DNA from 2 places in the Agarivorans sp. MS3-6 genome. Region 1 is predicted to be linked to the other one. Evidence: predicted binding sites of a transcription regulator. Region 1 holds the regulator's gene; the other holds the start of a gene.
What was found. The regulator FliA, encoded in region 1, starts transcription of late flagellar genes. The targets are predictions, from matches to a motif close to CTAAAGNTNNNNNNNNNNNNGCCGATA.

Region 1 (12,206 bases):
CTGAGCATTTTGATAAAGCTCATACAAGGTGCCTTGCACACTATCTACATCAAAACCCAAATAACTGGTTAACGAGGCGTGAGGGTCAGTGTCGAGTAGTAATACTCGTTTGCCCTGTTGCGCTAACAAACCGGCTAACGATATCACCGTGGTGGTTTTACCCACCCCACCCTTTTGGTTAGCAACTGTCCAAACTTTCACTTATCATCCTGCCTTGTTGTAAACCTAACCCCACCACCTTCAAGTGGTACAGCCAACATAGTATCACTATCAGGCTTAGGCTTTGGTTTTTCTGTTGTCATCGTCGATTTCCCGTCTTCGACAATAGGCGCCCTTGGTGGCTGCCAACGCTTATTAGACAAGGCGATGACGACTCGCCTGCTCTTACTATGACTTAACTGACCGGTTTGAGGGGAATAGTGTGCATAGGCTTCAATCGCCATGCGTGCTGGTTGCACACCATTCGCTTCTAGTTCTCTTAATACACGGGTAGCTCTAGCGGCTGACAACTCCCAGTTACTTGGGTAAAGCGCACTGTCAATGCTGTCTTCATCGGTGTAACCGCGCACCCGTAAATAGTTATCCACCGTTTTTAGTTTGCCTGCCAACCGGATTATAATTTGTTCGGCTGGTTTAATCAGGTAAGCGCTACCACTGGCAAAAAACAATCGACTATCTAACTCAATACTTAACCATTGATCGTCATAACTCACTATTATGTCGTCAGTATGCAGATAATCTTTAAACTCTAGCGCAATTTGCTCTGCCAACATTGGCAAAGGTTCTAATTCAGGCTGATTTTTAATCACATCTTCAATAACTGCTTGGTTATTGTTTTCTAAAATAGTATCCCCTTCGCCCACCAAGATTGAGTGGTTTGAGTCTTCAACCGCTGGCGGTTCACTAATTTCTAATAGCGCGATAGCCTGTTGTAGACGCTGTTGTAACTCTGGGTATTCTTGTTCATTGGCTATGGCCATTGAGTACAGCACCACAAACAGCGCAAACATCAAGGTCATGTAATCCGCATAAGACACTAACCAGCGCTCTGTGTTGGCATTGCGCTTTGCGGGTGCCGCGTAACGATGCCGCATCTCAGTCGATATCCACGACAAAGCTTTTAAGACGTCGTTGCACATCTAAACTACTGGCACCTTCGGCGATAGACACTAAGCCCGCTAAGGTCATTTCTTGGTAAATAGCGCGATCGCCGGCTTGTGCACGTAACTTATTTGCAATGGGAAGAAATAAAAAGTTAGCGAAGCCCACCCCATAGATGGTCGCAACAAATGCAACGGCAATGCCCTGACCTAACTGTTCTGGGCTGCTGAGAAAATCCATGGCTTGAATTAACCCTAACACTGCGCCTAATATTCCTACAGTAGGGCAATAGCCCCCCATCGCTTCAAACACACCGGCTTGACGATCTAGCCGACTCTGCTCAAGATCTATAACGTCTTCTAAGGCTTGTTTTACTTGTTGTGGCTCGGCGCCATCGACCAGCATTTCTAGGCCTCGTAGGCTGAAACTATCGGCATGCTGTTGTTGAGTTTCTAAAACCAGATAACCGTCTTTTCGAACAGTATTAGACCAGCTCAATATTAACTTTATCTGGCTTTGGGTATCGTAGCTAGAATTTTGCCAAACTCTTGGCGCGGCTTTAATCGCTTGCAGAAACTGGGCTGAAGGCGTTTGCAACATCACCGCCCCAATAGTGCCGCCTAAAACGATAAATAAAGCATGTAGGTTAATCAGATCACTTAGCTCGCCGCCAGCCAACATATGACCGAAGCCAACTGCAGAAAACGCCAAAAATATACCAAAGACGCTAAGTTTATCCATTTCCTATTTCCGCGACTATCGCATCTGAGAAACGCTCTAGTGGCAGTTGATTAGAGGCTAAACCGGCGCTAGCGACGGCTTGTGGCATACCGTAAACAACACAACTAGCCTCATCTTGAGCCCAGATTGTTGAGCCTTGTGCTTTTAACAGGCGACAGCCGTCTCTGCCGTCTGCCCCCATCCCGGTGAGAATCATGGCTAATACGTTGCCTTGATGGCTTTTTGCTAAAGACGCAAAAGTAATATCGACACAAGGTTTGTAATTTACTTTGTCATTGCCCTCAATGATACGGATTCGACCGTGGGCACCTCTCGACTCAATCAGCATTTGTTTGCCGCCAGGTGCAAGGTAGGCCCAGCCGGGTCTTAAGTCATCACCGTCTTCTGCTTGTTTGACATTTATTTTAGATAAGCTGTTTAAACGTTGGGCAAATGCAGCAGTAAAGGTCGCGGGCATATGTTGAACCAACAGAATAGGCTTAGAAAAACCCGCGGGGATTTGAGTTAATATCATTTGCAAAGCTACGGGGCCGCCGGTGGATGTGCCAATGGCAACCAATTTATAGCGCTTACCAGAAGGCTTAAAGCGAGTAGCAGGGCTTGGCCTCTCAATGGTTGAGGTAGCTACAGTGGTTTTATTTACTGGAGAATGACCCGTTGATGGACTAACGCGCCTTGCTGAAGGTGTTGAGCTTGCAGGGCTAATTGGCGCACGGCGCGCCATAACACGGCGCCGAGCGATTGCTTTTACCCGTTGTTGCAGTAAGCTAACTGCTTCTTCGCGGTCTCTGGCAATATCCTCAAACTTTTTGGGAATAAAGTCTAAGGCACCTGCGTCTAAGGCCTCTAAGGTGGCTTTTGCGCCGTCATGAGTAAGAGAAGAAAACATCAATACCGGTGTAGGATACTTAGCCATTATCTCTTTAACAGCGGTGATCCCGTCCATCACTGGCATTTCAATATCCATGGTAATCACATCGGGCTTAAGCCTAGCGACCATTTCAATGGCTTCTTTACCATTTTTGGCGGTTTCAATCACTTCTAACGCAGGATCTGCGTTAATTATTTCGCTTACCCTACGTCGAAAAAAGCTTGAATCGTCAACTACTAAAACTTTTATAGCCATACTCAATTCTTCTTGGAGGCAACGCTTACATTTTACGAGCGTAGCGTTTTAACAGACTAGGGATATCGAGTATTAGAGCGATACGGCCATCACTGGTGATAGTCGCTCCTGCCATACCAGGAGTACCTTGCAGTAACTGGTCAAGCGCTTTAATCACGACTTCTTCTTGGCCAATCAGGTTATCAACCACAAAACCCACTTGCTGAGGACCAATTTGCACGATCACAACATGGCCTTGCGAACTTCGTTGACCGGGCTGCATATTCTTAATTAACCAATCCTGCAAATAAAATAGCGGAATCGCTTTATCTCGAACAATAACGGTTTCTTGGCCGTCGACAACGTTGGTTTTAGTTAAATCAAGGTGGAAGATTTCATTAACACTGGTTAGCGGTAAGGCAAATGTTTGCTTGCCAACATCTACCATCAAGGTAGGTAAAATAGCCAGCGTTAACGGAACTTTGATTTGCAGAATGGTGCCTTCGCCTAACTTAGAGTCGATATCAACCGATCCATTAAGTTGGGTGATGCTGGTTTTCACCACGTCCATACCCACACCACGCCCAGAAATGTCTGAAATTTCAGTTTTGGTAGAAAAACCAGGGGCAAAAATCAAACTGTAGGCGTCTTTATCTGGCATGCGAGCCGCAGCATCAGCGTCTAACACTCCGCGCTCAATGGCAATGCCTTTCAATTTGTCAGCGTTCATGCCGGCACCATCATCTTCAATTTTCAATAAGATGTGGTCTCCTTCTTGAGAAGCAGACAAACGAATAACACCGGTACGAGGTTTACCTGCAGCGACACGAATATCAGGCATCTCGATACCGTGATCTACTGAGTTTCTGACTAAGTGGACCAAAGGATCGGCGAGAGCTTCTACCAAGTTTTTATCGAGGTCGGTCTCTTCACCCACTAATTCTAAATTAATATCTTTCTTCAGGCTTCGCGCTAAATCACGTACCACCCGAGGAAAACGACCAAATACTTTCTTGATCGGCTGCATACGCGTTTTCATCACCGCGCCTTGCAAATCTGCGGTCACCACGTCTAAATTAGCGGTGGCCTTAGACATATCTTCGTCGTTACTCACTAAACCTAAACTGACAAGGCGGTTTCTCACTAATACGAGCTCACCGACCATGTTCATTATCTCGTCTAAAGTACGAGTATCAACACGAACCGTGGTTTCGCCTTGCGGTGCTTGTTTAGCGGCCTTCGCTGGCTCTTTAGCCGCCGCAGCAGGCTTGGCCGCAGCGGCGGGCTTAGCAGCCGGTTTTGGCGGCGCTTTTGGTGCCGGTGTCGCAGCTTTGGCTGCTGGAGCCGGTGCTTTTGGCTCAGGCGCTTTTCCTGCACCATGTAATTGGTCTAACAGTTTTTCAAATTCGTCATCGCCTATTTCACCATCACTAGCCGGGCTAGCAGCAGCGGTTGGCGCTTTAGCAGCGGGAGTTTTTGCGGTGGGCGCATTAGAGCCATGCAGCTCATCAAGTAGTTTCTCGAATTCGTCATCAGAAATATCGCCTGCACTGGCAGCACTCGGAGGGCTAGCAGGGGCTGGCGGAGTAGCGGGCGCATTGGGCGCAGCACCACCATGTAGTTCATCGAGCAAACGTTCGAATTCGTCGTCACTGATTTCATCAATGCTGGCACCACCAGCAGCGACATCAGCAGCAGGCGCAACCGGTTCAACAGGCTGCTCTACCACCACTTCTGGTTCTGGTGCAACCACCTCATCGGCGGACTCTGGTTTAGAGAGTTGATGTAAACGCTCGATAATTTCAGGAGAAGCAGGGGTTAAGGGCTCGCGAGCTTGCACTTGACCAAACATATCGTTGACCGCGTCGAGAGCTTCAAGGATTACATCCATTAACTCTGAAGATACGCCTCGCCCGCCATTACGGAGAGTGTCAAAAACGTTTTCTGCACCGTGACATACATCAACCAGTTCAGTTAATGACAAAAATCCCGCACCGCCTTTTACGGTGTGGAAACCTCTGAAAATGGCATTCAATAGGTCACTATCATCAGGACGTTTTTCTAAATCAACCAACTGCTCAGAGAGCTGTTCAAGAATCTCTGCCGCCTCTACGAGAAAGTCTTGTAAGATGTCTTCATCTACATCAAACGACATGCGCTACTCCCTTAAAATCCTAAACTAGATAACAGGTCATCAACATCATCTTGATCGTTGACTACGTCATCCCTTTGCTCTTTATTTATTATTGGACCTTCAGCTTCTATCGCTGATTTGGTGACCGGCTCAGCTTTAGCTAATTCGCTTTTCTCTGCACCGAATAAAGTCAGCATTTCTACCAAACTTTCTTCTACCTCTTGCACTAAGGTGATGACTTTACGGATCATTTGCCCGGTGAGGTCTTGAAAGTCTTGTGCCATCAATATCTCTGTCAACATGCTACGTAGTTTATCTGCATTTGTTGAAGAACTATTAAGGAAAATATCGATTTGGTGACACAGCGCCTTAAATTGGCCCAATTCAATTCGCCGTTCCATCAAACTCTGCCAAATCGGCATTATATCGTTGATGTCACTGGTTAATTTATCAGCAATGGGTAAGCCAGACTCTACCGCGTCCATGGTTTTGTTGGCTGCTTGGTCGGTCATTTCAATGACGTAATTTAAACGCTCTTTAGCGTCTGGAATTTCTTGATTCGCCAGCTCGTTAATACGCATATCGAGCTTAAAATCATTTAAAGAATCGTGGAGTTGACGAGTGAGCTGCCCAACTTTATCAAATAGCAGATTAGCTTTAGGTGCGCACAACTCACTAACGAGTTGATTGGCCTCTGCTACATTGCCTTGTTCAAGCAACGACACCAATTGTTTGGCATCAGCTAACGAAATAATCGGATTATCGGTGCTCACGCATCTTCCTTTATTATTGTAATCGTTCGAAAATCTTATCTAGCTTCTCTTTTAATGTAGCAGCAGTGAACGGTTTCACAATGTAGCCATTTACACCAGCTTGTGCAGCTTCGATAATTTGTTCGCGCTTAGCTTCTGCCGTTACCATTAACACAGGCAAATGAGCAAGGCTTTCATCGGCACGAATATTTTTCAATAAATCGATGCCTTCCATGCCAGGCATGTTCCAATCTGTTACTACAAATTCGAAATCGCCACCTTTAAGCATCGGTAATGCCGTATTGCCATCATCAGCTTCATGTGTGTTATTAAAGCCAAGGTCTCTCAATAGGTTTTTAATAATCCTTCTCATTGTTGAAAAATCGTCAACAACCAGAATTTTCATATTTTTATCCAAGGTACTTCCCCCAACAGGATGCTTGCTAGCTCACAACTGAGCCATAAATTTATAATATGTAGATATTATGCCTTAATAAACACAATATTAGTCCATCTTTTATTAGTTTTGTAAGGATGAATTTCGCTATTGTGTCCAATCTCGCATTCGAGTTTTCACTCTGGCCAGTGCTTGACTATGAATTTGGCTCACACGAGACTCACTTACGCTCAATACTTCACCAATCTCTTTTAGGTTTAATTCTTCGTCGTAATACAAAGACAATACGAGGGCTTCACGCTCTGGTAGCCCCTTAATGCACTCTGCTAAAGACTGCTGAAAACGTTGGTTGGCAAAGCCTTCAAAGGGACGATTAAGCTCGCGACTTTCTTCGCTTGAGATAACATCTTCACTTACGCCGAGGTCTTCAATGCCAAGGATTCGGCCACTATTAACATCGGCCAGCATTGAGTGGTATTCATTAATACTCACTCCCAGTTTTTCGGCTATTTCTGCGTCTTTGGCATCACCATTTTTTTCTCTTTCTACCGCCGCAATCGCATCGTTAATAGCGCGGCTGTTTTTATGTACAGATCGTGGTACCCAATCACCTCGACGAATCTCATCCAGCATAGAACCGCGAATACGGATCCCGGCATACGTTTCAAAACTCGCCCCTTTAGAGCCATCGAAATTACGGGCGGCTTCAATTAATCCAATCATGCCTGACTGAATTAAGTCGTCAACGATGACGCTTGCTGGCAATCTAGCCATAAGGTGGTGGGCAATCCGTTTAACCAAAGTCGCATGACGCTCCACTAAAACATTAGTGTCGTTCACGCTGGCATAAGCGGCAACTTTATTCACTAAGCTGTTCTCTATTTTTGCGTTGACCAAATTCGAGAAGATTCTCGATGAAAAACTCTAAATGTCCACCCGCTTGCTCTGGTATTGGCCAAGTGGTGGCTTTATTTGCTAAGGAGCGAAACGCTAATGAGGCCGGTGATTTTGGATACGCTTCTACAACAACCCGCTGCTTTCTTACTGCCAACCTAACGTTATTGTCATAAGGGATACAAGACACCAATTCTAAGGTTGCATCGAGAAACCGGTCTGTGACTCGGGTAAGCTTAGCAAACAATTCTTGCCCTTCTCTTAGGCTACGTATCATATTGGCCACAATTTTAAACTTATACACTCCATGATTATTAGAGAGTAGCTTAATCAGCGCGTAAGCGTCAGTTATTGAGGTGGGCTCGTCACAAACAACCACAACAATGTCTTGTGAGGCTTTCGCAAAACTTAACACCATATCGGAGATACCTGCAGCAGTATCAACCAACAAAACATCAATCGGCGTTTTTAGGCTGCTAAATGCGCGAATCAAGCCTGCATGCTCTGCCGGGCTTAACTCGACCATTGACTGAGTACCAGAAGTGGCAGGGGCAATCAGAATGCCGTTAGGCCCTTCTACGAGCACTTCGTCTAAGGTGCACTCTCCCGATAAGACATGAGATAAGTTTTTAGTTACCCGCAAACCCAGTAATACATCTACGTTCGCTAGACCCAAATCGGCGTCTAATACCATAACGCGTTTACCTTGTGCGGCCATGGCGATACCCATGTTTAGGGTAACGTTGGTTTTACCTACCCCACCTTTACCACCGGTGACAGCGATAACTTTTACATTATTTTTTTGTTGCATCATTCTGAGGCCGCTAGCTTGATCAAATTCATTATCTTTAGAATACATCTGAAACCTTCTGCTGCTCGGTTTCACTGAACCAGAAATGTTGTTGGGTATTGGAGTCCATCACTGATAAAGCTTGCTCTATCAACTTACTCGGCTCGGCCACCGCTATATCTTCTGGTACTTGCTGACCATTAGTCACGTAACTTATTGGTAAAGCGTGGCGCAAAGTGACATTGAGTACTTCACCTAAGGCTAAGCTTTCATCCAATTTGGTAAGTATGGTACCAGCTAAGGGAATGCGTTGGAATTGGTTCACAGTTTCTTCAATTACTCGGCGCTGAGCATTGGCTGACATGACTAAGTAGTTGCGAATATTAACGCGACTATTTTTCACCAACTTGTCTAATTGCTCATGCAGACGCAGATCGCGCTGACTCATTCCGGCTGTATCAATTAGCACCAATTTTTTGTCTTTAAATTGATAGAGTAGCTGCGATAACTCTTCTTCGTCATTGGCTACGCGAACAGCACACCCCATAATTTTTCCATAGGTAGCTAACTGTTCGTGAGCACCAATCCGATATGTATCGGTGGTTATCATTGCCACACTGTCGGGGCCATGGCGCATTGAAAATTGGGCCGCTAACTTCGCAATAGTGGTGGTTTTACCCACACCAGTAGGCCCCAGCAAAGCGATTGCGCCACCTTTCAATAAGATTTCATCTTGACCCACCGGTAACTGATTGGCGAGTAACTCGCGTAAATGCTGCCAACCTTCTTGAACCCCTAACTCTTCAGGGATGTAGCCGGCAATTTGGTCTGCCATGTCTTCATCAAAGCCAACCACTTGTAACTGCTTTATCAACATTGCTCGTACAGGCTCTTGGCGCTCTACTTCCTGCCACATTAAACCCGATACTTGATGCTCTAGCAGCTTACGCATGGCTGCCATTTCTTTCTTGAGCTCGCCGACTTCGCTGGCACTGGCGTCTTGAGCAACCGGATTAGGGCTTCGTTGTTGCGCTTTACTTGATAACGAACCTTGCTGAACCCAGCCTTGTTGCTGCGCAATTGAGCGCGGAGCTTGAACCGTGCGAGGACGCTGGTTGTCTGCTTGGCTCTGAGATTTGGCGCGAGTAGATTGCTGTAAATTTTCTTTCTGACGTTTTTGATGACGCTGCATAAAATTAGTGAGATTGTCTTTTAGGCTAGCGTTTTCGTCAAAATCATGACTAGGGTGACTGTTTGTTGGCGTTTTACGTGCAGGTGAACTTGGAGCAGCCGATAATTTGACACTATCTTCAGCCAACTCTCGCGTTGTGGTACTGGCTGCCTCGCCGGCGCTTGAAGGTTCAATGGCAGCTACGATCTCGATGCCACCAGTAACCTTTTTGTTAGACATTATCACCGCATCACTGCCAAGTGTTTCTTTTACTTCAGCAAGTGCAGTTCGCATGTCTTTTGCAAAAAAGCGTTTCATTTTCACTGTTCACCTTCCTTTTGCCAGTACGCTGAGGCTACTGCCCTACTGAACTCACAATACGTATTTGTTTGTCTTCTGGTACTTCTTGATAAGAAAGTACTCTTAACGCTGGTAGTGCTGTTTTAACAAACCGAGACATGCTTGAGCGCAATATTCCCGAGGTTAATAAAATAGCAGGTTGGCCAGCCAGCTCTTGGTTTTGACATGCTTCAGTGAGTGACACTTGAAGTTTCTCAGCCAAACCAGGCTCCATCCCTGCTCCATCATTTCCAGCTGCCTGCATAGACTGATGCAATATTTGCTCCAAGTCTGGCGATAAAGTAATGACGGGTAATTCAGCTTCGCTGCCAATCAACTCTTGGACAATCAGGCGTTTTAGGGAAATGCGGCATGCTGCGGTAAGAATATCTGCATCTTGGCTCTTCGGACCATACTCCACTAAGGTCTGAACGATGCTGCGCACATCACGCACCGGCACCCCTTCATTAAGCAAGTTCTGTAGTACCTTAACCACCGTTGATAAGCTCAATACATCTGGTACTAAGCCTTCGACCAATTTAGGTAAGTTATTACCTAGCATATCCAACAAGTTTTGAACTTCTTCATGGCCCAGTAGGCTCGAGGCATTATTGGTCAGTAACTGGCTCAAATGGGTAGCAACAACCGTTGCCGAATCGACCACGGTGTAACCAAGTGTTTGCGCATGTTCACGTTGTTCTGTAGCAACCCAAGCAGCTTCTAAACCAAACGCTGGATCGGTCGTCGCCTGCCCTTCTATCTTACCAAAAACTTGGCCAGGATTAATCGCCATTTCGCGGTCATGGAATACTTCAGACTCGCCGTAAGTCACCCCCATTAAGGTAATTCGATACTGGTTTGGCCCTAAGTCTAAGTTGTCTCTAATGTGCACTGCGGGCACCAAAAAGCCGAGGTCTTGAGATAATTTTTTACGCACGCCTTTGATGCGCGCGAGTAATTCACCCCCCTGAGTCTTATCGACTAATGGGATAAGGCGATAGCCCACTTCTAAGCCAATAACATCCACCGGTTGAACATCGTCCCAACCTAGCTCTTTCGGCTCACTGCTAGACCCAGTATTTGCTGTGGATGGTTGTAGCGCGGTATCGGCCACTTTTTTCGCGTCAGCTTTATGGCGCATCCACGCTGCGCCTAAACATACCGCGGCACAAGTTAAAAATGCTAAATGCGGCATGCCTGGCACGATACCCATTACAAATAGAATCGACCCACAAATGATCATGACCCGAGGGTCTTTAAACATCTGCAGACTGACTTGCTCGCCCATATCGGCTTCGGTATTTTGGCGAGTCACAATCAAGGCTGCAGCAATAGATAATAATAGAGATGGGATTTGTGCAACCAAACCATCACCAATGGTCAGTAGTGTGTAGACCTCAGCAGCCTCACCGAAGGTCAGGTCATGCTGAGCGACACCAATGATAAAACCGCCAAGAATGTTGATGAACAAAATCAATATCCCGGCGATGGCGTCACCTTTTACAAACTTACTGGCACCATCCATTGAACCGTAAAAGTCGGCTTCGTTGGTGACATCAGCTCGGCGTTCTCGCGCTTGCTCTTGGTCGATAATGCCAGCGTTAAGGTCGGCATCAATCGCCATTTGCTTACCCGGCATGGCATCCAAGGTGAAGCGTGCGCTTACTTCTGCAATCCGGCCAGCACCTTTGGTTACCACCACAAAGTTGATAATCATTAAGATTAAAAACACCACTAGACCTACGGCGTAGTTACCCCCGATCACCACCGAGCCAAATGCTTCAATAACATTACCCGCTGCGTTGCCACCGTTGTGACCTTCCAGTAATACGACTCGAGTAGAGGCAACGTTTAACGCCAAGCGTAATAAGGTGGCAATTAACAACACGGTGGGGAATACAGCAAAATCTAATGGTCGTTTAGTATAAACCGCCACTAGCAGCACGATAAGCGCCAGTGAAATGTTAAAAGCGAATAAAATATCTAGCAGCCAAGCTGCCATGGGTAATACAACCATACCCAAAGTGGCTAGCACCACCATTGGGGTGCCAAATCCTTTTATGATATTTACATCAACTTTTTTTAGATCTTTAAGCTTAAAGCTGGTGAGGCGATTGATGATTTCCATAAATGACGAAATACTGACTTCTTAACGACTGATTGAATGAGAAAAGCAATAACTGAGCCAACAACTAAGCTTGGGAAAGCGGAAGGATAAAATTGCGTTCAATATCGCAACTCGTTTGGAATAGGTAAGTCATCGGCAACCGGCTTAGGCCGCTTACCTTTACCTTTGCGGTATTGCTCCAACTGGAAAACAAAAGCCAGAATTTGGGCCACCGCTATGTATAAGCCTTCTGGTATATCATGCCCTAATTTCGTGGTGTGAAACAATGAACGCGTTAAGGCGGGTGCCTCCATGATGGGAACTTCATAGTGGCGTGCAACTTCACGAATTTTCATTGCTACTTCATCTACGCCCTTAGCCACCACTTTTGGCGCGCCCGTCCCATTGGTGTCATATTTTAAGGCCACCGAATAATGGCTTGGGTTAGTCACCACCACATCTGCTTGCGGCACATCGGCCATCATTCTGCGCGCAGCCATCTCCATTTGTAGACGACGGATCCGGCCTTTAACCTCAGGGCTACCTTCCATGTTTTTGTGTTCGTCTTTAACCTCTTGCTTAGACATTTTCAGCTGTTTGGTGTGGTTCCATATCTGATAAGGCACATCAATGATCACAATAACAATAAGGCTACATACTAAGGCCAACAGCATC
Region 2 (12,206 bases), 530 kb from region 1:
AAAAAGGTTAACCCTGCGGTAGCGGCTGCTGTCGCTCGAGCCAAAGCCAAAAAACTCGCCAATCAACAAAACGAAGAGAAACTAAACGATGAGTAATAACAAAATCCAAAGCTCTCCGTTTGTCCGAACACCACTTAAAACCAACACCTTAATGTTTTGGGTTATTTTATGCTTAGTACCGGGTTTATTGGTGCAAAGCTATTTTTTTGGCATAGGTACCTTAGTTCAAGTTTTATTGGCTAGCCTCATGGCAATATTCAGTGAAGCGCTTGTTATGGTACTGCGTAAACGCCCAGTGTGGGCAACGCTCAGTGACAATAGCGCCCTAGTAACCGGTGTACTTATAGGTTTAGCCATGCCGGCTTACGCGCCTTGGTGGATAACCATTATAGGGAGTAGTTTTGCCATTTTAGTGGTTAAGCACCTATACGGCGGGTTAGGCCATAATATCTTTAACCCCGCCATGGCCGCCTACGTATTGTTATTAGTTTCTTTCCCCGTCACGATGACCAGCTGGATGCCTCCGCAAAGCTTACTGACGGAAAGCTTGAGTAGTGTAGATGGTATCTCACTTATTTTTAGTAGCTTTACACTAGATGGTTTTAGCATTAAACAAATCGCAAGCATTGATGGCCACACCATCGCAACACCTTTAGATGAAATGAAAACTCAGTTAACGTTGGGCTTTACTTCAACCGAAATTGCGAGTCATTCGGTATTTGGTCGCTTAGCTGGAATAGGTTGGCAATGGATTAACTTAGCCTATTTGTTAGGCGGTTTAGCGCTGGTTTATTTAAAAGTGATTCGTTGGCATATACCAGTAGGCTTTCTGGGCACTTTACTGCTACTCAGTTTATTATCGAGTGCGATAAATCCTGATCATTCGATCCCGACACTTATTCAGCTATTTTCGGGTGCAACTATGATTGGCGCATTCTTCATTCTTACCGATCCCGTCAGCGCTGCAACCAGTAATCGAGGACGCTTAATTTACGCCTCGCTGGTGGCATTACTGGTATTTGTCATCCGTAACTATGGTGGTTATCCCGATGCTATTGCCTTCGCGGTGTTACTCAGCAACATGGCGGTACCAATGATAGATCATTTCACCAAACCGAGGGTTTATGGTTACGGCGAAGGAAGTAAAAAATGACGACTAAACGTCAATCTATAACGAAGAATGCTGGCATGTTGGCCCTGTTTGCTTTCGCTTGTACCCTGTTGGTTGTAATCGTCAATTACTTTACTGAACCGCGCATCGAAGAGCAGGTACAAAAGCAATTACTGAGGTCCACCAACGAAGTGCTATCAGCCTCATTAGCAGCGAGCCTCTATACTCAACGTTGTTACCAAGATATTAACCAGCAATATTTGGGCACTGATAAACCTCACTCAATTCGCTTAATCACATTGGATCATCAAACCAAGGCCTATGTTTATCAGGTTACCGCACCCGATGGCTATAGTGGAGCCATTCGACTATTGGTCGGAATCAATGTAAACGGAACGGTTAGCGGCGTAAGAGTAGTACAGCATAACGAGACGCCAGGTTTAGGTGATAAAATTGAAACCCGTAAATCGGATTGGATCTACCAGTTCGAGCAACAGCAGCTGTTAAGCGAAACGGATACACGATGGGCGGTGAAAAAAGATGGCGGACAATATGATGCATTTACCGGCGCAACCATTACGCCTAGAGCGGTGGTTAAAGCGGTGAAGAATGTGTTGGTTTACCATTCACGTAATCAACAAAAAATAGAACAGCTAGCCGAAGGGTGTTAAGGACTGCAATGACTGAATATAAAAAATTAGCGTGGCAAGGCCTTTGGAAAAACAATCCCGGCTTAGTGCAACTGCTTGGTTTATGCCCACTGCTTGCAGTCACCTCTACGTTAACCAACGCCCTGGGCTTAGGCCTAGCAACCATGTTGGTGTTGGTTGCCTCTAATACTACCGTTTCCCTGATTAGAAAATGGGTTGCTAAAGAAATTCGAATTCCTGTGTTTGTCATGGTGATAGCTTCATTTGTTACCTGTATTCAGTTACTCATGAATGCCTATACTTACGGCTTGTATCAAAACCTAGGAATTTTTATACCCTTAATCGTCACCAACTGCATAATTATTGGTCGGGCTGAAGCCTTTGCAGCGCGAAACCAAGTAAAAGCAGCCGCTTTTGACGGATTAATGATGGGTCTTGGTTTTGGTTTGGTTTTAGCGCTTGTAGGGGCAATAAGAGAGTTATTAGGCAATGGCAGTCTATTCTACGGGATTGAGTTACTACTAGGAGACTGGGCTTCATTTCTCTATGTTCAATTGATTGATTTTAATGAACACTTTTTAGTCGCAATCTTACCACCCGGCGCATTTCTAGTGATGGGGTTCATCATTGCGCTTAAAAACATTATTGATAACCGTGTACAAGCCAAACAACAAACCGCAGTAACCACCACGGAAAGTACTCAGCAACTATGAACAAACAAAAGCGCTTAGAAATCCTCACTCGGCTTCGTGATAACAACCCTCACCCCACCACAGAGCTAAACTTTAGTAGCCCTTTTGAATTATTGGCTGCGGTACTATTATCAGCCCAGGCTACCGACGTGTCGGTAAACAAAGCTACCGACAAGCTTTACCCCATAGCGAATACCCCTCAAGCTATTTATGATTTAGGCGTAGAGCAACTGAAGGGTTACATCAAAACCATAGGGCTATTTAATTCAAAAGCTGAAAACCTCATTAAGACCTGCAAAATTCTGCTTGAACAGCATAACGGCATCGTACCCGAGAATAGAGAAGCCCTAGAAGCCTTACCTGGCGTTGGTAGAAAAACCGCGAATGTTGTCCTTAACACTGCTTTTGGATGGCCAACAATAGCCGTAGACACCCATATCGACCGCGTGTCTAATCGTACAAAATTTGCTATGGGTAAAAACGTTAAAGAGGTTGAAGAGAAACTAATTAAAGTTGTTCCTGCCGAGTTTAAGGTTGATGTGCATCATTGGCTTATCTTACACGGGCGTTATACCTGCATAGCCCGCAAACCCCGTTGTGGTAGTTGTATTATTGAAGATTTGTGTGAGTTTAAAGATAAGGTGGAGCTGTAAGCTCCACAACATTATAGTAGGTCTTTTCCTAAAGATATCACTACCCTGCGGTTTCGATCCCGACCACGAATATTGCTATTAGTAGCAACGTGGCGTCGTTCACCATGAGCGGAAACTTCGATCACGCTTTCATCTAAACCACTAGACTTAAAGTAACTTTTCACCCAGTTAGCTCGTTTCTCGGAGAGTTCCTGATTGAGCCATTTTCCACCATAACTATCGGTGTAAGCATCAACCAATACCACGTCTATCTCAGGGTCATGTTTTACATAATTACCTATCAATTGAAGACGTTTCTGAGAACGAGGAGTCAGTTCATCGCTATTACTTTTATAGGTTAATACCGTGAAGGCGATGTCATCAAAGGAATACGGTAATAAGCGCCCTACGCACTTAAGGAAATCATTATATTGTTGTTTGAAGTTAATTGACGAAATACCGACAGCGGTTGTTTTATTATTCGCGTACCAATCGTCAAAGTAAAAAGTAGGCACGTTCCCATCTTCAAGTTCACTTAACATCTGCCAAGCCGGTTGTGCCGCGACATAACCGTCGAACTGCTGGTAAAAGGACAACTCACTAATTTGTCTTGAACTTGCACCTGGCTTCCATAATGGAGGAACACTACGGAGAGAGACTTGATGGGTTTCAGCCGAAATTTTGTACATGTCTAAATAGAAATCTAGATTAACGTCTTTAGAGGCTTTACTGACGAAGCTAGCGACACCAAAAGATGGAATAAAATGGTCCATACGGCATTCAATTGGCGTTTTATTTGAGATCACCCAAGTAGAATCATCCAGTGACGCAGAATAGTTGCGCACATAAGCATGTGACGAGGCCGCGTGTAGTGCCAGAGTTAACAACAAATAACGTTTCATTAGCAGAAATCCTCTCTTCTAGATAAATTATCGGCATTCAGCCAATTATCTTTAAAGCAAATTCGCGATTCTTTTCAGCTTTTGTAATAATGCGCGCCTATATGCACAGTTAGCCACATTATGACCATAACAGAACGTACTACCCAGCTTATGTCTAGCCGTTTTAGAGGCTATTACCCTGTCGTTATCGACATCGAAACCGCCGGCTTTAACGCAAACACCGATGCATTGTTAGAAATTGCAGCCTGTTTGCTCAGTTTTAATGATGCCGGAGAACTTTATGTGGCTGAAAGCGTTCAGTTTAACGTTGAGCCTTTTGTTGGCGCTAATCTTGAGAAAGCAGCCTTAGAATTCACCGGGATCGATCCTGAAAACCCCTTACGGGGTGCGGTAACTGAAGATACCGCGCTAAAAGAAATGTTTAAACCCATCCGCAAGGCTTTAAAAGCCCATGGCTGTAACCGAGCGGTCATGGTGGCACATAACGCTGCGTTTGATATGGGCTTTTTTAATGCGGCAGTAGAACGCTGTAAAATAAAACGTAATCCTTTTCACCCATTTGTCAGTTTTGATACCACCAGTATCAGCGCTTTGGCGCTAGGACAAACAGTGTTAGCCAAAGCATCGCGTGCAGCTGGTTTAGAGTTTAATAACGATGAAGCGCATTCTGCTTTATATGACGCACAAAAAACGGCTGAGCTGTTTTGTTTAATCGTAAACAAATGGCAAGCTCTAGGTGGGTGGCCATTACCTGCTACAGACGCCAATAGTGACCTAGGAACAGACAATGTTTAACCCCGTTGTTTTATCCGTTTGTTTAATGTTGGTGTTAAGCCTTTTAAGGGTAAACGTTGTTTTAGCGTTATCTATTAGTGCCATCGTTGGAGGCTTAGTATCTGGTATGCCCTTGGCTGATACCATAGCCAGCTTTGAGGGTGGCCTAGGTGATGGCGCCAATATCGCCCTAAGCTATGCTTTGCTTGGGGCGTTTGCCGTGGCGATATCCCGTAGCGGCTTAACTGATTTAATCGCCCACAAAATTGTTAGTGCCGTGGATCAACATCGCGACAAACGTTTGGCCTTGGTTAAGTGGTTGATGCTATTGGCGATCATTCTGATGGCGGTCTCTTCTCAAAACTTAGTGCCCGTACATATTGCTTTTATACCAATATTGATCCCCCCTTTGTTAGCAGCATTTAACCAGCTCAATATTGACCGACGTATCATTGCTTGTTGTATCACTTTTGGTCTCGTCACCACTTATATGTGGTTGCCCTATGGCTTCGGTAGTATTTTCTTAAATCAGTTGTTACACACCAATATCGAAAGTGCCGGCTTAGTCATAGATAAAGCGCAATTACCCATCGCCATGACAATTCCTGCTCTCGGTATGATTTGTGGGTTGTTTATCGCTGTGTTTGTATCCTACCGTAAACCGCGTGTTTATCAGACTGTAGCGCTAAGCAAACATTCTCAAGGCTCAGCAGAAGTCATCATCAGTGCGCCCCGTTTATGGCTTAACCTTGCCATCATCCTGATTGCTCTTGCTGTCAATGTGTACACCAGCTCGATTATTATGGGCGCTTTGTGCGGATTTTTATTACTGACTACAGCCGCTGGTTTACGGCCGCAGAATAGCCAAGACCTATTTGTCGAAGGCGTAAAACTGATGGCGCTTATCGGCTTCATTATGATTGCAGCAAATGGTTTTGCCGGAGTGATGAAAGCAACGGGCGGCGTACCCGACCTAGTCGACAGCGTGGGGCAGATTTTGGGTAGCAACAAAATGTTTGCTGCCGCTGTACTACTAATAATGGGGTTACTGATTACGATGGGTATTGGGTCGTCATTTTCAACCATTCCGATCATAGCCGCTATCTACGTGCCACTGGCTTTGTCCTTAGGTTTCTCTGAATTAGCCACTGTAGCGCTTGTCGGCACGGCTGCAGCGCTAGGGGATGCCGGTTCGCCAGCTTCAGACTCCACTTTAGGTCCAACAGCGGGCTTGAATAGTGACGGGCAACACGACCATATATGGGATACTGTGGTACCCACTTTTTTACACTTCAACCTCCCCTTATTGGTTTTTGGTTGGATTGCAGCTATTGTCTTATAAACAAGCGTTAACAAACTGTTTTAATGCGTTATTCAGGCATTCTGTTTAGCCCTACATATTTACTGGAAATCTAATTTGACTGACTTTTCGATACCAACTGAGCAACTAAGCCCTCACTTTGAATGTGATAATCTTGAGGTGAACACTCAAGTGCAATGGGCAAACTTATTACCGGTGGCAAAAGCTAGCTTCGACTATTTTGCCTCGCAGAACTTTGTTCAGCCTTTTTTGGTATGCCAAGCTCCCAGTTTTTTACAGCAAAAATCTATCATTAGCGCCTTAACGGCCAATCTGCCAGAGACTAAACCAGCTACCTACACAATGCTTTTTGATCCCAATCAGCCGACTCAGCCGTTGTTTTTCGAGCTGAAAGAGGATTGTTTATTACAATTTGATACGGCAATGTCTAAGCTAGCAGCCACCATTAGCAACGACAAGCTATCAGTAGAATTACTCGCTAACGAATTCATTGATGATGAAGCACTATTGAATGCTGCACATGTTCAAAATTTTAACGCGATGCTTGAACAAATCATCCTTTATCAAAAAGATCCAGGTTTAAGCGATGCGGTACATAATCTTTGCCAATACCTCGCCGCCGACACTAGCCAAAGTAAGGTGTGTATCGCTAAGTATTATAAAGCTTGGCAAGGTTGCCCAGGGCTAAACGTATGCCAAGATTTTTCTAGAACCTCGTTGTTTGGGTCGCTTTTACCTTTCTCTAAACAGGGCTTTGATTTCGCCAGCATTAAGTTGGGTCTTTTACACCATTCAGTTGGCAGCATCTTAATGTTGAGTTGCGAAGATGTATTAGCAGATCCTCAACTTTGGTTTGACCTAAAGGCCTCTATCAACACACAACATTTGTCTTGGTCTAAGGCTACCAGCACTAAACAAGCAACCATGCCAAACCCAATGCCTTATCAGCAAAAAGTGATTTTTGTTGGTAACGGCAATGCAGTAGCAGACCTGTATGAGTTAGATCCAGACATCGTTCAGATGAGTTTAATCGAAACAGAATTGCCTCACGAAGTCGTTGCCAATAAAGAAAACCTAGGCTACTACTTAGGGCAACTGCACTGTCTTTCAACACAGCAAGCGCTAGGTTTTGGACCCAGCTTGTACCACAGTGTATTAAAGCTCGCCACCAAGTTTTGTGAACACAACCAATTATTGAGTTTAGACTTTAACGCTGTTTTAAAACCATTACGTTTACTCGCACATTTAGGGCTTAACAGTGATAGCGCAGGCTTTAACCAAGCGTGTTATGCACTAGAACAAAACATAAACGCTCACCAAAAGTTTAGTGACCTTGCTTACAAAGACAAGCAAACAAAAATTGAAGTATCAGGTAAACAAGTAGGTCAAATTAACGGTTTGTCGGTGATTGATTTCAGCGGCTTGGGCTTATCGTTCGGTGAACCGATCAGAATTACCGCCAGCGCCCACCAAGGGGATGGTGATTTTACCGATGTAGAACGTAAAGCTGAGTTAGCGGGCAACATCCACGCCAAATCAATGATGATTATTCAAGGTTACCTTACTAGCCTATTTGCACGTGATCATCACTTCCCTCTTTCCGGCAGCATCGTCTTTGAACAGTCTTACCAAGATATAGACGGTGACAGTGCCTCGCTAGCGAGTACCTTATGTATGTTAAGTGCCTTAAGCAATGAACCACTTCATCAACATATCGCCGTGACAGGCGCAATGGATCAAAAAGGAAACGTGCTAGCAGTCGGCGGTATTAATGAAAAAATCGAAGGATTCTACAGAATCGCAACCTTAGATGGCAACACCGAGAAACACGCGGTGTTATTACCTAAAGCCAACGTTAGCCAACTCAATTTAAGTGAACAGGTAATACAAGCTTGTGAAAAAGGGTTGTTTACTGTCTATGGGGTTGAACACATCGATCAAGCTATTGAAATCATGTTCGGGCTAAAAGCAGGCTCACTGTTTGAAGAACAGACTGTTTACGGCAAAATTAATAAGCTCGTTGGTGCGAATGAAGCAGAACCTAGTGCATTAACATGGTTACTAAAAAAATTGTTCGGCTAAATCAAACTCTGGCAAATAAATCGCTGATCGGACTTGTTTAGCGCACACGTGTTCGCTAAAGTATCGGCAAATTTTCTAAAGGTAAAATTCATGACTCAGGTTTCACAAAAAGAACTCGGTAAAACTAGCTACGATCGCCAAGAACTGCTTGATTGCAGCCAAGGTCTTTTATTTGGTGAAGGAAATAGCAAGCTTCCAGCACCAAATATGTTAATGATGGACCGCATCCTAAAAATTACCCACGAAGGTGGTGAATTTGGTAACGGCGAAATTATTGCTGAGTTAGATATCACACCTGATCTATGGTTTTTTGATTGTCACTTCCCTGGCGACCCAGTGATGCCTGGCTGTCTTGGACTAGACGCAATGTGGCAATTAGTTGGATTCTTCTTAGGTTGGAGTGGTGGCCCCGGTAAAGGTCGTGCATTAGGCGTAGGCGAAGTTAAGTTTACCGGGCAAGTTTTACCTACCGCTAAGAAAGTCACTTACAAAATACAAATGAAGCGTGTAATCATGCGTAAGCTAGTGATGGGCATAGCCAATGGTGTTGTAGAAGTCGACGGAAGAGAAATTTACTCTGCGAATGATTTGAAAGTGGGTTTATTTACTGATACTTCAACTTTTTAAATTTCGATTCTATTTAGCATTAAAAAGCCCTGTCATCAGGGCTTTTTTGTATCTTCTTTTAATTTGCATCTAATCCTGAAACGCGTTCTTCAACAGCCTCTCGCCACCCACCGTACCAATAACCTCTTGCGTCTGCTCCACCATACGGACAGGTTTCTTTCGACCTACCTGACAAACCTGCTTGATAACCTTTGGCATGCGCTCTTTCTAAACGATCGCGTTTTTGTCTTTTCATAGACTATTCCTCATCAAGATCAGAAAAAAAATCAGAAGCCACTAAGGACTCCTGATCTACTATCGCTTATCGTTTTACAAAGATCAAAAACTATATTTTTTAGTTCTCGCTAACTAATTGATCTTTTTGTTGCATAAAAAAGACAATTTAGCTTTTTTTGAAGCGCCTCACAAAAACCAGAGGGAGCAATAACAGCAACCACAGTGAACTACTGGCGCCTTTGCGCTCATATTTAACTTCTTCTACATTAGGACATGCCGCAACGTCATCAATATCGGTAACATTAGGGTTACGTGTTAGCTTAAGTAATACCGCTCGAGGGTTAATCCCATAAATAAAATCATTGGCAGACTCATAATGAAAGCCACTAGCAAAAATATCGCCTTCTTCAGTAATATGAGTCGCATGTTCAATTCGATAATAAGGTATCTCTGCTTCACCATCTTGTTCATAACAAGTTAAGTAATTTAAACGCCAAAAATAAGAACTATCACCTTCCTTATAACGATTAATATCTAGCAAGATAGCTGACTGCCGCCTAGTTGTGCCGTTGTATGAAGGTTGATCTTCACCAAGACCATCCACCCAACCGACGAGTAAACCGTCATTATTTATACTGCTAAATTCACTGTTTGCGCCAGAAAACGGTTTATTTCTTAAGGGCCAAACTACACTTTCGTAGTCATCGGAATTTTCGTCATTGTCGTAAATAAAACCTTCGACAGCCCTATTTCTAGACTTAACTTCAACAAAACGTAAGTTTCCGATAACTAACGAAGAATCATTAATATCGTTAGCCCATGTATGGGATACAGCATCTTCGAAGTTACTATTATCACCATCAATTTTTATATTAGGAATTTTGTTGACGGTATAAGTGCCGTCTTCATTCTCAGTATAAAAGGCTGCACGACCGCGAGAGCCGTTGGTGCTGTTGTATACATCGTCTGATGAGGTGCCTACAAAAACACTGCCATTACCATTTTTCAATAAGTTGTAACTCGCCGCTTCTCCATAACGAGAGCGCACGTACCCGTCCACCAACTGAGTACCTTCGACTTGAGCACCATCATCAGCATCTGTAATATCCCACACCCAAGCTTGGGTATGAAAACCTGAACAACGGTAGTAATTTTCTCTGTTGCCAGTTTGGCATTCATTAAAGCTGTCGGTATTCCCCCCCGCATAACCAGTACTCGCCATACCTATAACTAGAGTTTTCCCATCTTTTTCAATAACTTGCAATCCTGATGACACGCCACCGTTATCATCGCTTAACTCGCCGCTAGTACTAAAGGCTGTGGGCAGCAGTGTCACTTTTGCTTGGTCACTTAATCTATACGCAAAGCCGCGCTGGATAAAATCTCTAGTATAACTGGTGCCTGAATCGTCAATAAAAGGGGCTGAATCATAACCTACCGCCCAGCCAAGGGTATTATTGATACTATTAACTCGAGTGTCAGTGGTATAAATCTCATTACTAATGTCATCGAAAACATACAATTTTTCTTTTACCGTATCCCAAGTGGGTAAAGGCTGGATGTTTTTACCGTCGGTGTGGTTGCCACTAACACTATTTTCGGCGACAAAAGACAAAACATTAGACAGATACTGAACCGACTTCTGTTCTCTTAGCCTGTCGCGGTAAGTTTCATAAAAGCTATTATCACCATATAAAAATAAACGACATACTTCGCTGGCATACTGACAGCCATAGTCATAAGTGGTGCGGTCAGAAAAGTCGTAAAAACGAAATGACGTGCGAAAGGTAAGTACATTACCTGCTACATACTCACCTTCTTCGCTGACGGCGGTAATACTAAGGTTACTATTAGCTTCTGCCAGCCCTGTTTCTGAGTCAGCAGAAAGTGGGATTTCTTCAATAAGGTAATAAGATTCGGTTTGTGCAGCATGCGCTAAACTGGCTGACAAAACTAAAGGCGCGAATACTAAGCTCATAGAGCAATTTAAAATAGACTTCTTCATGAATTTTTAAGTTCTTCCAATTCTTCCCAGCGTGAGTAGAGGTTTTCTAATTCCTCTTCTGCTTGAGCTAGATTACTTAATGCCGTTTGAACCAAGTTCTGTTCTAAATTAAAAAACTCGGGTTCATTTACTTGTAATTGTAGTTGCTCTACTAAATTTTCTGCAGCTTCCAATTTTTGTGGTAACTGGTCAAGCTCAAGCTTCAATTTATATGACAACTTCTTAGTTTGTTTTGTAGAACGTGGTGCGGCATCTACTTTTTCAGCCACTTTAACCGCATCAAATTGAGATTGCTTAGCAAGATAGCTTTCTACTTCTGAATACCCGCCAACGTGAGTACTAATGTTACCTTGGCCATCAAAATGCCAAACGTGGCTAGCCGTATTATCGATAAAACTTCGATCATGACTCACCAACAGCACGGTACCTGGATATTGGCTTACTAACTCTTCAAGCAACTCCAGCGTTTCGACATCCAAATCGTTGGTTGGTTCATCAAGTACTAACAAATTTGCCGGTTTTAAGAAAAGCTTGGCGAGCATCAAGCGATTTTTTTCACCTCCAGACAAGGCTTTTACCGGTGTAAATGCGCGTTTAGGATGGAATAAAAAGTCCTGTAAGTAGCCCATAACATGCCGTTTATTGCCGTTTATTTCTACTTCTTGTTTACCGCCGGCGAGGTTATCTAGCAAGGTTTTCTCTGGGTCAATATCTTGTCGATACTGATCGAAATAGGCAACGTTGAGTTTGGTACCTATTTTTAGGCTACCGCCACTGGCTTTCAGTTGCTCAAGCAAAATTTTAATTAGCGTTGATTTACCGCAACCGTTTGCCCCGACTAAGGCAATTTTATCGCCACGTAACACCAATAAATCAACTGGCGAGATGATAGGATGTTGGTCATTCGCGTAACTGAAACTAAGGTTTTCTGCTTCAAAAACAATTTTCCCAGAGCGTAAACCATCATCAATCTTCATATTGGTGGTGCCCTGACGATTGACGCGTTCGCTTCGTTCATTTCGCATCGCTTTAAGGGCCCTGACTCTGCCTTCATTGCGGGTGCGACGAGCTTTGATGCCTTGGCGAATCCATGTTTCTTCTTCAGCTAGGCGTTTATCGAAAAGCGCGTTTTGCTCTTCTTCAACACGTAACCATTCGGCTTTACCCTCTAGATAGGTGTCATAATTACCTGGC

Region 2: ACVFI8_RS00410 (flagellar protein MotY) is a predicted target of FliA. The motif match lies at 4,016-4,042, and genes of this name have one in related genera.

What each region holds. Positions count from the first base shown of each region.
Region 1 covers NZ_CM134202.1:597,064-609,269, forward strand. The annotation lists gene ACVFI8_RS02785 (ParA family protein) at 1-201, opposite strand, end outside; gene ACVFI8_RS02790 (flagellar motor protein MotB) at 198-1,139, opposite strand; gene ACVFI8_RS02795 (flagellar motor protein) at 1,096-1,842, opposite strand; gene ACVFI8_RS02800 (protein-glutamate methylesterase/protein-glutamine glutaminase) at 1,835-2,968, opposite strand; gene ACVFI8_RS02805 (chemotaxis protein CheA) at 2,994-5,102, opposite strand; gene ACVFI8_RS02810 (protein phosphatase CheZ) at 5,114-5,854, opposite strand; gene cheY (chemotaxis response regulator CheY) at 5,868-6,251, opposite strand; gene ACVFI8_RS02820 (RNA polymerase sigma factor FliA) at 6,378-7,097, opposite strand; gene ACVFI8_RS02825 (MinD/ParA family ATP-binding protein) at 7,090-7,983, opposite strand; gene flhF (flagellar biosynthesis protein FlhF) at 7,973-9,409, opposite strand; gene flhA (flagellar biosynthesis protein FlhA) at 9,441-11,552, opposite strand; gene flhB (flagellar biosynthesis protein FlhB) at 11,651-12,206, opposite strand, start outside.
Region 2 covers NZ_CM134202.1:67,293-79,498, forward strand. The annotation lists gene rsxC (electron transport complex subunit RsxC) at 1-96, shown strand, start outside; gene rsxD (electron transport complex subunit RsxD) at 89-1,153, shown strand; gene rsxG (electron transport complex subunit RsxG) at 1,150-1,782, shown strand; gene ACVFI8_RS00400 (electron transport complex subunit E) at 1,791-2,474, shown strand; gene nth (endonuclease III) at 2,471-3,106, shown strand; gene ACVFI8_RS00410 (flagellar protein MotY) at 3,118-3,987, opposite strand; gene rnt (ribonuclease T) at 4,108-4,782, shown strand; gene ACVFI8_RS00420 (Na+/H+ antiporter family protein) at 4,775-6,103, shown strand; gene ACVFI8_RS00425 (AAA family ATPase) at 6,179-8,164, shown strand; gene fabA (bifunctional 3-hydroxydecanoyl-ACP dehydratase/trans-2-decenoyl-ACP isomerase) at 8,255-8,791, shown strand; gene rmf (ribosome modulation factor) at 8,850-9,026, opposite strand; gene ACVFI8_RS00440 (DUF3466 family protein) at 9,174-11,012, opposite strand; gene uup (ATP-binding cassette ATPase Uup) at 11,009-12,206, opposite strand, start outside.